3 regions of the Streptantibioticus cattleyicolor NRRL 8057 genome follow, and region 2 is predicted to be linked to each of the others. Evidence: riboswitches for the same ligand, from Rfam matches in the RefSeq annotation. Region 2 holds a riboswitch; each other region holds the start of a gene.
The links. Region 2 has a riboswitch for magnesium ahead of SCATT_RS29790 (NRAMP family divalent metal transporter). Riboswitches for the same ligand answer to the same signal wherever they lie in the genome.

Region 1 (3,824 bases), on a different replicon from region 2:
CGCGCGGAGCCGTCGATGCCGGTGCCGACGGTGGCGCGGGCGCTGCGCGCCCTGCTGCCGGCCGCCGTCCACACCCGCACCGACCTGCGCGTCGCGGAAGGAGCCACCCATTGACCCCGGACCAGCCGCGATCCGCTGAACTCGCCCGCCGCGCGGCCGACTTCGCCCGGCTCGCCGCCGCCAACGTCACCCGCCCCTACCCCTACGCCCCGGCCCACCTGCTCACCGGCCCCGACGACCTGCTCCCGCCGAGCCACCACCACCCCGCCTTCTGCGGCTCCTACGACTGGCACTCCTCGGTGCACATGCACTGGCTGCTGGTCCGGCTGCTACGCCGCTACCACGACCACGTCGAGACCGCACCGGCCACCGCCGTGCTCGACCGGCACCTCACCGCCGACCGGCTCGCCACCGAAGCCGCGTACCTGCGCGCCAACCCGTCGTTCGAGCGCCCCTACGGCTGGGCCTGGCTGCTGGCGCTCACCGCCGAGTGCCGACGGCTCGGCCCGGCCGGGGAACGCTGGGCCGACGCGCTGGAACCGGCCGCCGACACCGTCGCGGAACTGCTGTGCGGCTGGCTGGCCAAGGCCGCCTACCCGGTCCGGCACGGCACCCACACCAACAGCGCCTTCGCCCTCGGCCTGGTCCTCGACAGCGCCCCGGTGCTCGACCGCCCACGGCTGGCCGCCACCGTGACCGACACCGTCCTGCGCTGGTTCGCCGACGACCACGACGCCCCCGCGCACTGGGAACCCTCCGGCCAGGACTTCCTGTCGCCCGCGCTCACCGAGGCCGACACGGTGCGCCGGGTGCTGCCCTCCGGCGACCTCGCGCGCTGGCTGTCCCGCTTCCTGCCCGCGCTCGCCCCCGGCACCCCGTCGTCCCTGCTCACCCCGCCCACCGTCACCGACCCCGCCGACCCGCAGATCGGCCATCTGGTCGGCCTCTCCCTCAGCCGGGCCGCCGCGCTGCGCTCCCTCGCCGCCGCGCTCCCGCCCGGTGACCCCCGCACCGCCGTCCTCGCCGACGCGGCCACCGCCCACCTGTCCGCCGCCCTGCCGCACACCGCCACCGGTGACTTCACCGGCGACCACTGGCTGGCCACGTTCGCGGTCCTCGCCCTGGAAGCGGCGGTTTGAGCAGCGCCCGCAGGTCGACGACGCGGTAGCCACGGGCCCGTACCGTGTCGATGATCAGCGGCAACGCGGGCGCGTCCAGCCCCGGGCCGCCGTCGCCTGCCCCGACGTGCATCTGGACGATCTCCCCCGGGCCGAGCGCGTCGAGGGCCCGCGAGACCGCCTTGGCGACCGTCATCCCGCCGCGCTCCCCGAGGTAGCCGTTGGTGTCGGCGGAGTACTCCACGTCCGCGAAGCCCAACGCGTTGACGTCCGCGAGCCGTTCGGGCGGCACGGAGCTGTACGGGAAGCGGAAGAACGGCAGCGGCACCGCACCGGTCGCCCGGCGGATCGCCCGGTCCGCCCGCCGCACCTCCCGGCACGCCTCCTGACGGGTCAGCCCGGCGAAATCGGGGTGACGGTACGAATGGCTGGCTACGCCGTGCTCGGCGGCGATCGCCCGTGCCGCCGCCGGGTGGCGTTCGGCGAACCGTCCGGTCATGAAGAACGTGGCCGGTGCCTTGTGCCGCCGCAGCACCCCGAGCACCTCGGGCACCCCGCTGTCGTCCCACGCCGCGTTGAACGTCAGCGCCACCACGCGCTCGGAGGTGGCGATCCTGCGGTTGACCGCGCCCGACATCCCCGTAGGCGCCGCCGGTTGGGCCACCGGCCGCCGACAGTCGTCCGGGACGGCCGTCGCCCGTACCGGGGCCGGCGTCACCGTCAGGGCCAGGAGCGCGAGGAGCACGGGCAGCCGGCGGGCGCGTCGCCCCGGCCCCGGCACACGGAGGGGTTCCATGGGGAGCCAACGTATCCGCGGTCCGGATCCGGGCGCCGGGCGCGCGCCGGGTGACCGGGGTGGCGTCCGCCGATCGGCGGTGCGCCCCACGGCTTCGTTCCCGATGTGTCAAGAGTCCGCCAAGGAGTTGCGTCGACGCGCAAGTGTCGGGCTACACTCGTGGAGGTTTGAAGAGGCACCTCGTTCGGTGAGGCGTCTGCACGGACACAGGCCACTGACCCCACGACGTCGAGAGACGCCCAGGGTCAGGACAGGTCTCCCCGGCCTAAGGGGTGACCCCAAGTGGCTTCCCCGGTACGGGGATCACGCCGTGGAGTGCCAAAGCTCTGACGAGTTGGGGTGAGCCGGCCGCGTTGATGCGGGACCGGCCGCTCCTTGCCGAGTCGATGACGACGCGCACGGTCGCGTCCCGGCCGGAAGGAGGCGACAGACATGGATTGCAGTAGCAGTCCGGGCCATCATCGGCCCCATCCCCGCTTGTCCTCGCATTCTTCCGGCACGCGGTAACCATCCTCCCTGCGCGGCCCCTCGCCGGCCCCGCGACCCCTGTGTGCGCACCCGCACGGCCCTTGTGCCGCCGCGGGCCGCCGTCCTGCGCCTCCGCGCAGGGGGGATGGCTGCTGCGTGCCCCCTGTCCGCCCCCTCCCGGGGGTACGGGAGGTACGCCATGACCCACACCACCACGGCCACCCCGGTGGAAACCCCCCGCGCCACGGCGGTACTCGACGACGCGCACGTCGGCGACATCCGCGGAGCACTGGGCACCATCCGCCTCGACGACACCGCACCGCGCACCGGCCTGACCGCGAAACTCAAGACGCTGCTGGCGATCGTCGGCCCCGGACTGATCGTGATGGTCGGCGACAACGACGCCGGCGCGTTCGCCACCTACGGCCAGGCCGGCCAGAACTACGGCACCCACCTGCTGTGGACACTGCTGCTGCTGATCCCCGTGCTCTACGTCAACCAGGAGATGGTCCTGCGCCTCGGCGCGGTCACCGGCGTCGGCCACGCCCGGCTGATCCTGGAACGCTTCGGGAAGTTCTGGGGCGCCTTCAGCGTCATCGACCTGTTCCTGCTCAACGCCCTGACCCTGGTGACCGAGTTCATCGGGATCACCCTGGCCGCCGGATACCTCGGGCTGCCCAAGGTGGCCGCGGTGGTCCTGGCCGCCGCCATCATCATCGCCTCGGCCTTCACCGGCTCCTTCCAGCGTTTCGAGCGGGTGGCCATCGCACTGTGCGCGGCCTCGCTGCTGCTGGTGCCGATCTACTTCATGGCCCACCCGGCCACCTCCACGATGGTCCACGACTTCGTGGTCCCCGGCATGCCGGGCGGCTCCGGCCAGCTGGCCACGGTGATGCTGCTGATCATCGGCATCGTGGGCACCACGGTGGCACCCTGGCAGCTGTTCTTCCAGCAGTCCTACGTCATCGACAAGCGCATCACACCGCGCTTCATGAAGTACGAGAAGGCCGACCTGTGGATCGGCATCGCCGTGGTGGTGATCGGCGCCGCGGCCATGATGGGCTTCACCGCCGCCACCTTCGCCGGCACCGGCGGCCAGGGCCACTTCACCGACGCCGCCGGCATCGCCCACGGACTGGCCGCCCACGCCGGCAAACTGGCCGGAGTCCTCTTCGCCATCGCACTGCTGGACGCCTCCATCATCGGCGCCTTCGCCGTCTCCCTGTCCACCGCCTACGCCATCGGAGACGTCCTGGGCCTGAAGCACTCCTTGCACCGCGGTGTCGGCGGCGCCAAGGGCTTCTACACCGTCTACGCCGCACTCGTGGCCGCCGCCGCCACGATCGTGCTGATCCCCGGCTCCCCGCTCGGCCTGCTCACCGAAGGCGTCCAGACCCTCGCCGGCGTCCTGCTGCCGTCCGCCTCGGTCTTCCTGCTCCTGC
Region 2 (3,824 bases):
TTCGAGATCGCCGCCAACGAGAACCTGGATCGCGAGCAGCGCAAGGCGTTCATCCCCCGAGGAGAGACGCTGGCCGTCTCCGGGCGCGCACTCGTCGTCCCCGCGCACGCCCGTCACTTCCTCGCCGACGACCTGCCCAGCTTCAGCGCCCAGGTCGAAGCCTTCCGCGCCCACCGCGCACAGCCGTACGCGGACACGGCCACCGCGGAAGGAGGCCAGGCATGATGCTGTTCACCCAGGCCCAGGGGCTTCCCGTGATCACCGCCGACGAGGCCGAACCACTTGGCCGGGTGGAAAGCCTGACCATCGACGCGCACACCAGGAGCATCGCCTGCCTGCGCCTGTCCCAAGCCCCGAAGCACGCCGCGGCCATCGCCTGGGACGCCGTCGAAGCCGTGGGGCCCGACGCCGTCATCGTGCGCTCCCGCACCGCCACCGATCCCGGCCAGAACACCTTCCCCACCCACCACGAGGCCCTCGGCCGGCGCGTCCTGACCGAAGACGGCACCAGTCACGGCACCGTCAAGGACATCGCCTTCGACAACACCACCGGACAACTCCGCACCCTGTACACAGCTCTCGGCGACATCCGCGGAGACCGACTGCTCGGCCTTGGTTCCTACGCCGTGGTCGTACGCGCCGACCCTTCTTTGACGAAGTCCCCGCAGCCGTAACGCAATCGGTGCCGCGGGTCGGCAGGCGGTCGGACGGGGCCCAGGTACGAGCGGCGCCCCGGGCGGGTTTCGCGGCTGCCGCCACCGGGCTCCGGCAGTGTCAAGAGTCCGCCATGGAGTTGCGTCGACGCGCAAGTGTCGGGCTACACTCGTGGAGGTTTGAAGAGGCACCTCGTTCGGTGAGGCGTCTGCACGGACACAGGCCACTGACCCCACGACGTCGAGAGACGCCCAGGGTCAGGACAGGTCTCCCCGGCCTAAGGGGTGACCCCAAGTGGCTTCCCCGGTACGGGGATCACGCCGTGGAGTGCCAAAGCTCTGACGAGTTGGGGTGAGCCGGCCGCGTTGATGCGGGACCGGCCGCTCCTTGCCGAGTCGATGACGACGCGCACGGTCGCGTCCCGGCCGGAAGGAGGCGACAGACATGGATTGCAGTAGCAGTCCGGGCCATCATCGGCCCCATCCCCGCTTGTCCTCGCATTCTTCCGGCACGCGGTAACCATCCTCCCTGCGCGGCCCCTCGCCGGCCCCGCGACCCCTGTGTGCGCACCCGCACGGCCCTTGTGCCGCCGCGGGCCGCCGTCCTGCGCCTCCGCGCAGGGGGGATGGCTGCTGCGTGCCCCCTGTCCGCCCCCTCCCGGGGGTACGGGAGGTACGCCATGACCCACACCACCACGGCCACCCCGGTGGAAACCCCCCGCGCCACGGCGGTACTCGACGACGCGCACGTCGGCGACATCCGCGGAGCACTGGGCACCATCCGCCTCGACGACACCGCACCGCGCACCGGCCTGACCGCGAAACTCAAGACGCTGCTGGCGATCGTCGGCCCCGGACTGATCGTGATGGTCGGCGACAACGACGCCGGCGCGTTCGCCACCTACGGCCAGGCCGGCCAGAACTACGGCACCCACCTGCTGTGGACACTGCTGCTGCTGATCCCCGTGCTCTACGTCAACCAGGAGATGGTCCTGCGCCTCGGCGCGGTCACCGGCGTCGGCCACGCCCGGCTGATCCTGGAACGCTTCGGGAAGTTCTGGGGCGCCTTCAGCGTCATCGACCTGTTCCTGCTCAACGCCCTGACCCTGGTGACCGAGTTCATCGGGATCACCCTGGCCGCCGGATACCTCGGGCTGCCCAAGGTGGCCGCGGTGGTCCTGGCCGCCGCCATCATCATCGCCTCGGCCTTCACCGGCTCCTTCCAGCGTTTCGAGCGGGTGGCCATCGCACTGTGCGCGGCCTCGCTGCTGCTGGTGCCGATCTACTTCATGGCCCACCCGGCCACCTCCACGATGGTCCACGACTTCGTGGTCCCCGGCATGCCGGGCGGCTCCGGCCAGCTGGCCACGGTGATGCTGCTGATCATCGGCATCGTGGGCACCACGGTGGCACCCTGGCAGCTGTTCTTCCAGCAGTCCTACGTCATCGACAAGCGCATCACACCGCGCTTCATGAAGTACGAGAAGGCCGACCTGTGGATCGGCATCGCCGTGGTGGTGATCGGCGCCGCGGCCATGATGGGCTTCACCGCCGCCACCTTCGCCGGCACCGGCGGCCAGGGCCACTTCACCGACGCCGCCGGCATCGCCCACGGACTGGCCGCCCACGCCGGCAAACTGGCCGGAGTCCTCTTCGCCATCGCACTGCTGGACGCCTCCATCATCGGCGCCTTCGCCGTCTCCCTGTCCACCGCCTACGCCATCGGAGACGTCCTGGGCCTGAAGCACTCCTTGCACCGCGGTGTCGGCGGCGCCAAGGGCTTCTACACCGTCTACGCCGCACTCGTGGCCGCCGCCGCCACGATCGTGCTGATCCCCGGCTCCCCGCTCGGCCTGCTCACCGAAGGCGTCCAGACCCTCGCCGGCGTCCTGCTGCCGTCCGCCTCGGTCTTCCTGCTCCTGCTCTGCAACGACAAAGCGGTCCTGGGCCCGTGGGCCAACGGCCCGAAGACCAACGCCTTCACCTCCGCGGTCGTCGGCGTCCTGGTCACCTTGTCGGTCATCCTCACCGCCGCCGTCCTCTTCCCCGACATCTCCGCGAACACCATCCTCGACATCATGGCTGCCTGCGGAATCGCCGGCGTACTGGCCGCGGGGTACGCCTTCACCCGCCGCCGCACCGGCACCAAGGAGGACCCGATCGACCGCACCGGCCGGGACACCTGGCGGATGCCGCCCCTGCACACCCTGACCCGGCCCACCATGTCCACCGGCTACAAGCTCGGCATGGGTGCCCTGCGGACCTACCTGCTCATAGCGATGGTCCTGGTGATCTTCAAGATCGTCCAGGTCGCGCTCAGCCACTGAGCCCCCGTACGGCGCCGGCACGCCTGCCCGCCGGTCGCCGTCGGCCCCCTGCCCGGCAACCCCTTCACACGGAAGGAGAAGCCGTCATGCCCGTCACCAGGCACCTCGCCGCCGTGCCCACCCTGAGACTCACCCTCCACGACGGCGCCGAACGCTCGTACCTGCTCGACGACCCTCTCACCGTGCCGACCGCGGCCGTTCCACCCCAGGCCGTCTATGAACCGCGAGTCCACATCGCCTATCTCCTGGCCCGGCAGGGCCACCACGCGGACTGGCTGGCGCGCTTCACCGACCTGCCGTACTCGGCCGCGCACCGCATCACCCAGGCCGCGACACCCCCGTAGCCCGGACACCCGACGGACCTGACCGACCGGCCACACCACCGTGCGCCAACGCACTCCTCCCAACCTCCCCGACAACGCGCCTTCCGGAGGTGACCTGTCATGGCACTCTTCCCGGCTCTGCACACCACATCCACCACCCCACGGGAGCACCGCTCCCTGCGCGCCCTCCTCTCTGGCGCCATCCGCCGTATCGCCGACAGCCCCTTGGACAGCCCTGTCCTGGCGGCCCTCCCCGCTCACCAGACCGTAGACCGGTCCGAACGCGCCCGTCGCAGGCCGCATGCCCAGTGGCAGCGGGTAACGGACCGCGAGGGCAAGCCTCGTTTGATCGCCACCTGGCATGCGGGCGGGTGAGCGGCACCAGTCGTTGCCGCCGGTGATCGGCTCCGGGCCGGGAGTTGTTGGTCCTTGACGACCGCGGTACCCGGCACCGGCCCGGCCCGGTCGTTTGCGGGGCCCGTCACTCCGTCGACGAAGGCGTGACGGCCCGCCCACGGTGG
Region 3 (3,824 bases), 1.1 Mb from region 2:
CGACGGGTCGCTCATCACGGTGCCAGTGCGGGTCAGTTCCTCGAAGGTGCGGTGCCAGGCGGCGCCGAAGGAGAGGGTGTGGTGGGCCAGTTCGGGCCACGTCCGGTCGGTGCCGGCGTGCAGCACGACGGCGGACGGTGAGTGGCGCAGCGGCAGCGGACGCCGTGGGGCGCGTCCCAGCAACGCGTAGGCGGCGGCCGGTTCGCAGGCGAGCACCACCGCGTCGCACGGAACGCGGTCGTGGTCGGTGACGACGGCGGTCACCCGGCCGGCCCGCCACTCCAGGCGTGTCACCCGCTCGCGGTAGCGCAGTTCGGCGCCGTGGTCGCGGGCGGCGTCGGCCAGCGCGCGGGGCACCGCGTGCATGCCGCCACGCGGGAAGTACACCCCGGCCACGGTGTCCATGTAGGCGATCACGGCGTACGCGGCCAGCGCCCGGGCCGGCGGCACCCCGGCGTAGAGCGCCTGGAAGGAGAAGACCCGGCGCAGCCGCTCGTCGCCGACGAACCGCGCGATCCGGGCCTCCAGCCGGCCGAACCCGCCCAGCGCCGCCAGCCGCGCCAGATCGGGGTGGAGCAACTGCGCCGGGGAGTCGAAGTTGCGGTCGATGAAGCGGCCCATCTGCACCCGGTGGAGGCGTTCGAGCCAGCGCCGCAGCTCCCGGTACCCGGCGGCGTCGCGCGGCCCGGCGAAGTCACGGACCGCGTCCTCCATCGCGTCGGCGCGGGTGTGCACGTCGAGGACGCCGCCGTCGGCGAAGCGCGCGCGGTAGGCGGGGTGGAGTTCGGTCAGTTCCAGCCGGGCGGACAACGCGTCGCCGACCGCGGCGAACGCCTCGTCCAGCAGGTGCGGCATGGTCAGAACGGTCGGGCCGGTGTCGATGTGGTATCCGCCGCGTTCCACCCGTCCGGCGCAGCCGCCCGGTCCGGCGGCCCGTTCCACCACGGTCACCCGGCGCCCGGCGCCCAGCAGGTGGAGCGCCGCCGCCAGCCCGGCGAGACCGGCGCCGACCACCACCACGTCCCCGGTGGGCCCCGCCACCGTGCGCGGCCCGGTCACCGCTCCCCCGGCGCGGAACGGCGCGGCGCGCGGCGCCGGGGCGTCCGGCGCACCGGACGCCACCGTCCCGTGCGGGGCCCGTACCGAGTCATGCCTTCCCTTGTGCCCCGCCGGGCCCGGCCGGTACCGGTGGGGCGGGCGAACGGGTGACGTGCGGACGACGCCGTTCACGGGGTTCCCCCGGCCGGTCGTCACCGGCGCCGAACGCCGGTCACGGAGGGTGACGAGTGCCCGCACGGCACGGCGGGGTGGCTCCGGCGTACCGTCCCGTCGCCGGCAGTCGTAACCTGGACCGAGGGGCACGTCACGCCCCCGTCCGGATGTGTTCGCCGAGCGTGCGAGGAGGTGAACGGGATGAGTCCCTGCACCAGTCCCGGCTCCCATTCCGTCGCACCTGGGGCACCCGGCACGCATCGCGTCGTCTGACGGACCGCCTCGCCGGTATGGCCTCGGGTGCCGATCCGGTGGAGGTGTGTCATGACGTTCATCACCGCACTGCCCGTCCCCCCGGTGGCGCGTCGCCTGCTGCCGCTGGCCCGGCCGGTGCTCCTCGCCGTGGCGGACGCCTACGGGGTGGGGCTGCCGGTGCGCGCCGTGGGTCTGGGGTTGACGATCGCCCGCGTGGCGGCCGGTGCCGGGCCGACGGCGGATCCGCCCGGGCGCGGGGGCGGAACGTGATCCGGCTCACCGGGCGCGTCAAGAGTTCGCCAGGAAGTCACCTCGCCGCCCGCGTGGGGGTCTACACTCGTGGGGGTTTGAAGAGGCACCTCGTTCGGTGAGGCGTCTGCACGGACACCGGCCACTGACCCCACGACGTCGAGAGACGCCCAGGGTCAGGATAGGTCTCCCCGGCCCAAGGGGTGACCCCAAGTGGCTTCCCCGGTACGGGGATCACGCCGTGGAGTGCCAAAGCTCTGACGAGTTGGGGTGAGCCGGTCGCGTCGGCGCGGAACCGGCCGCTCCTTGCCGAGTCGATGACGACGCGCGTGGTCGCGTCCCGGCCGGAAGGAGGCGGAAGAGATGGATTACGGTAGTAGTCCGAGCCATCATCGGCCCCTTCCCCGCGTGTCCTCGCGTTCTTCCGGCACGCGATAACCACCCTTTCCCGCGCGGCCTTCCCGCCGCGCTGTTGTGAACCCGCACGGCTCCCACGCCGTCGCGGGCCGCCGTCCTGCGTGACGGCCGCCCCTGCCGAGCGAGCCCTCCCGGCGTCCCGGGACGGACTGCGCCGAAACACGTCTCCTGGAGGCCGTAACCCCATGATCGCCGCACTCGACCACGTCCAGCTCGCCGCGCCGCCCGCGAGCGAGGATCTGCTGCGGAGCTTCTACATCGGCGCGCTGGGGCTGCGTGAGATCCCCAAGCCGCCGGTCCTCGCGGCGCGGGGCGGCTGCTGGTTCGGGACCGCGGACGGCGGCGTCCAGCTCCACCTGGGCATCGAGGACCCGTTCCGCCCCGCCGCGAAGGCCCATCCGGGGCTGCGGGTGCGGGACATCGACGCCCTCGCCGAACGGCTCGCGGCGCACGGCGCCCCGGTGGTGTGGGACGACAACCTGCCCGGTCACCGCCGCTTCTACAGCACGGACCCGGTCGGCAACCGGCTGGAGTTCCTCGAACCCCTCGTCTGACAAGCCCTGTTGACCCGAGCGGTCCCGTCGAAGGAGGTGCCCTGTGCAGGCTGTGCACGGTCTGAGCACTGCCGATTTCCTCGTCCGGCTCGCCACCGGTGTGGCGTGCGGAGCGCTGATCGGCGTCGAGCGACAGTGGCGGGCCCGGATGGCGGGCCTGCGCACCAACGCCCTGGTGGCGACGGGCGCCACGTTGTTCGTCCTGTACAGCGTGGCGGCCGGTGACGCGGGCAGTCCCACGCGGGTCGCCTCGTACGTCGTCTCCGGCATCGGCTTCCTCGGTGGCGGGGTGATCCTGCGGGACGGAGCCGGGGTACGCGGGCTCAACACGGCCGCGACGCTGTGGTGTTCGGCCGCCGTGGGCGTACTGGCCGCCTCCGGCAGGCTTGAGCTGGCGGCTCTCGGCACGCTGGCGGTCCTCCTCGTCCACCTGCTGCTCCGCCCGGCGGGGCGCCTGCTCGACCGGGCTCCGGCGGCCGGCTCCGACCCCGACGCCACCACGCGCGCCACCGTCCACCTGGTGTGCGACCGCGGCGAGGAGACCCACATCCGCGCGCTGCTGCTCCAGGCGCTGGCGGCTTCCGGGCTGACCCCCTCCGCCCTGCGGGCCCGCCGGGACCACGAGGGTGACGCCATCGTTGTGCTCGCCACCGTCGCGGTCAACGGCGATCTCGCCCAGGCGCTGGAGCCGGTCATCGCCCGCCTCTCCCTCGAACCGGGCGTGCGGGACCTGCACTGGCACCTCACCGAGGAAGCCGACGCCCCCGAGCCCGCGCTGGCCTGACCCGTCGTCCCGCCGGCCGCTGTCCGCGGCGGCCGAACCTCCGTAGGGGCCGATCGTCAGTGACGGCCGATTGTCAGTGGGGCCCCGCAGAATGTGCTCCACACCCGGCCCTCGGCGGGGCCGCCCGACACCTTACGGAGAGTCATGTCCCTTCCGCTCCTGCCCCCGACCGCGCCAGGCGAGGCACTGCTGGTCGGCACCTCCTACGAGAACGGCACAGCGCGGTGGGGGGCGTTGCCGAACGAGATCGGGGGCCGCCGGGAAGGCGGCGTGATCACCCTCGGGGACGGCGGGGTACGGCTCCGCCTGGTCGAGGATCCCGCATGGGACTTCATACACGGCGGCCACATACC

Region 1: linked by a shared signal. The riboswitch ahead of SCATT_RS00945 (NRAMP family divalent metal transporter) and the one ahead of SCATT_RS29790 (NRAMP family divalent metal transporter) in region 2 are both predicted to bind magnesium.
Region 3: linked by a shared signal. The riboswitch ahead of SCATT_RS34420 (VOC family protein) and the one ahead of SCATT_RS29790 (NRAMP family divalent metal transporter) in region 2 are both predicted to bind magnesium.

The regions. Positions count from the first base shown of each region.
Region 1 is NC_017586.1:263,792-267,615, reverse strand. Features, by position in the region: gene pcp (pyroglutamyl-peptidase I) at 1-114, shown strand, start outside; gene SCATT_RS00955 (DUF2891 domain-containing protein) at 111-1,139, shown strand; gene SCATT_RS00950 (polysaccharide deacetylase family protein) at 1,081-1,914, opposite strand; M-box (ykoK) riboswitch at 2,087-2,260, shown strand; gene SCATT_RS00945 (NRAMP family divalent metal transporter) at 2,582-3,824, shown strand, end outside.
Region 2 is NC_017585.1:492,076-495,899, forward strand. Features, by position in the region: gene SCATT_RS29780 (PRC-barrel domain-containing protein) at 1-225, shown strand, start outside; gene SCATT_RS29785 (PRC-barrel domain-containing protein) at 222-674, shown strand; M-box (ykoK) riboswitch at 839-1,012, shown strand; gene SCATT_RS29790 (NRAMP family divalent metal transporter) at 1,334-2,980, shown strand; gene SCATT_RS29795 (hypothetical protein) at 3,067-3,324, shown strand.
Region 3 is NC_017585.1:1,545,426-1,549,249, reverse strand. Features, by position in the region: gene crtI (phytoene desaturase family protein) at 1-1,041, opposite strand, end outside; gene SCATT_RS34425 (hypothetical protein) at 1,537-1,737, shown strand; M-box (ykoK) riboswitch at 1,820-1,993, shown strand; gene SCATT_RS34420 (VOC family protein) at 2,319-2,687, shown strand; gene SCATT_RS34415 (MgtC/SapB family protein) at 2,740-3,471, shown strand; gene SCATT_RS34410 (DUF6924 domain-containing protein) at 3,616-3,824, shown strand, end outside.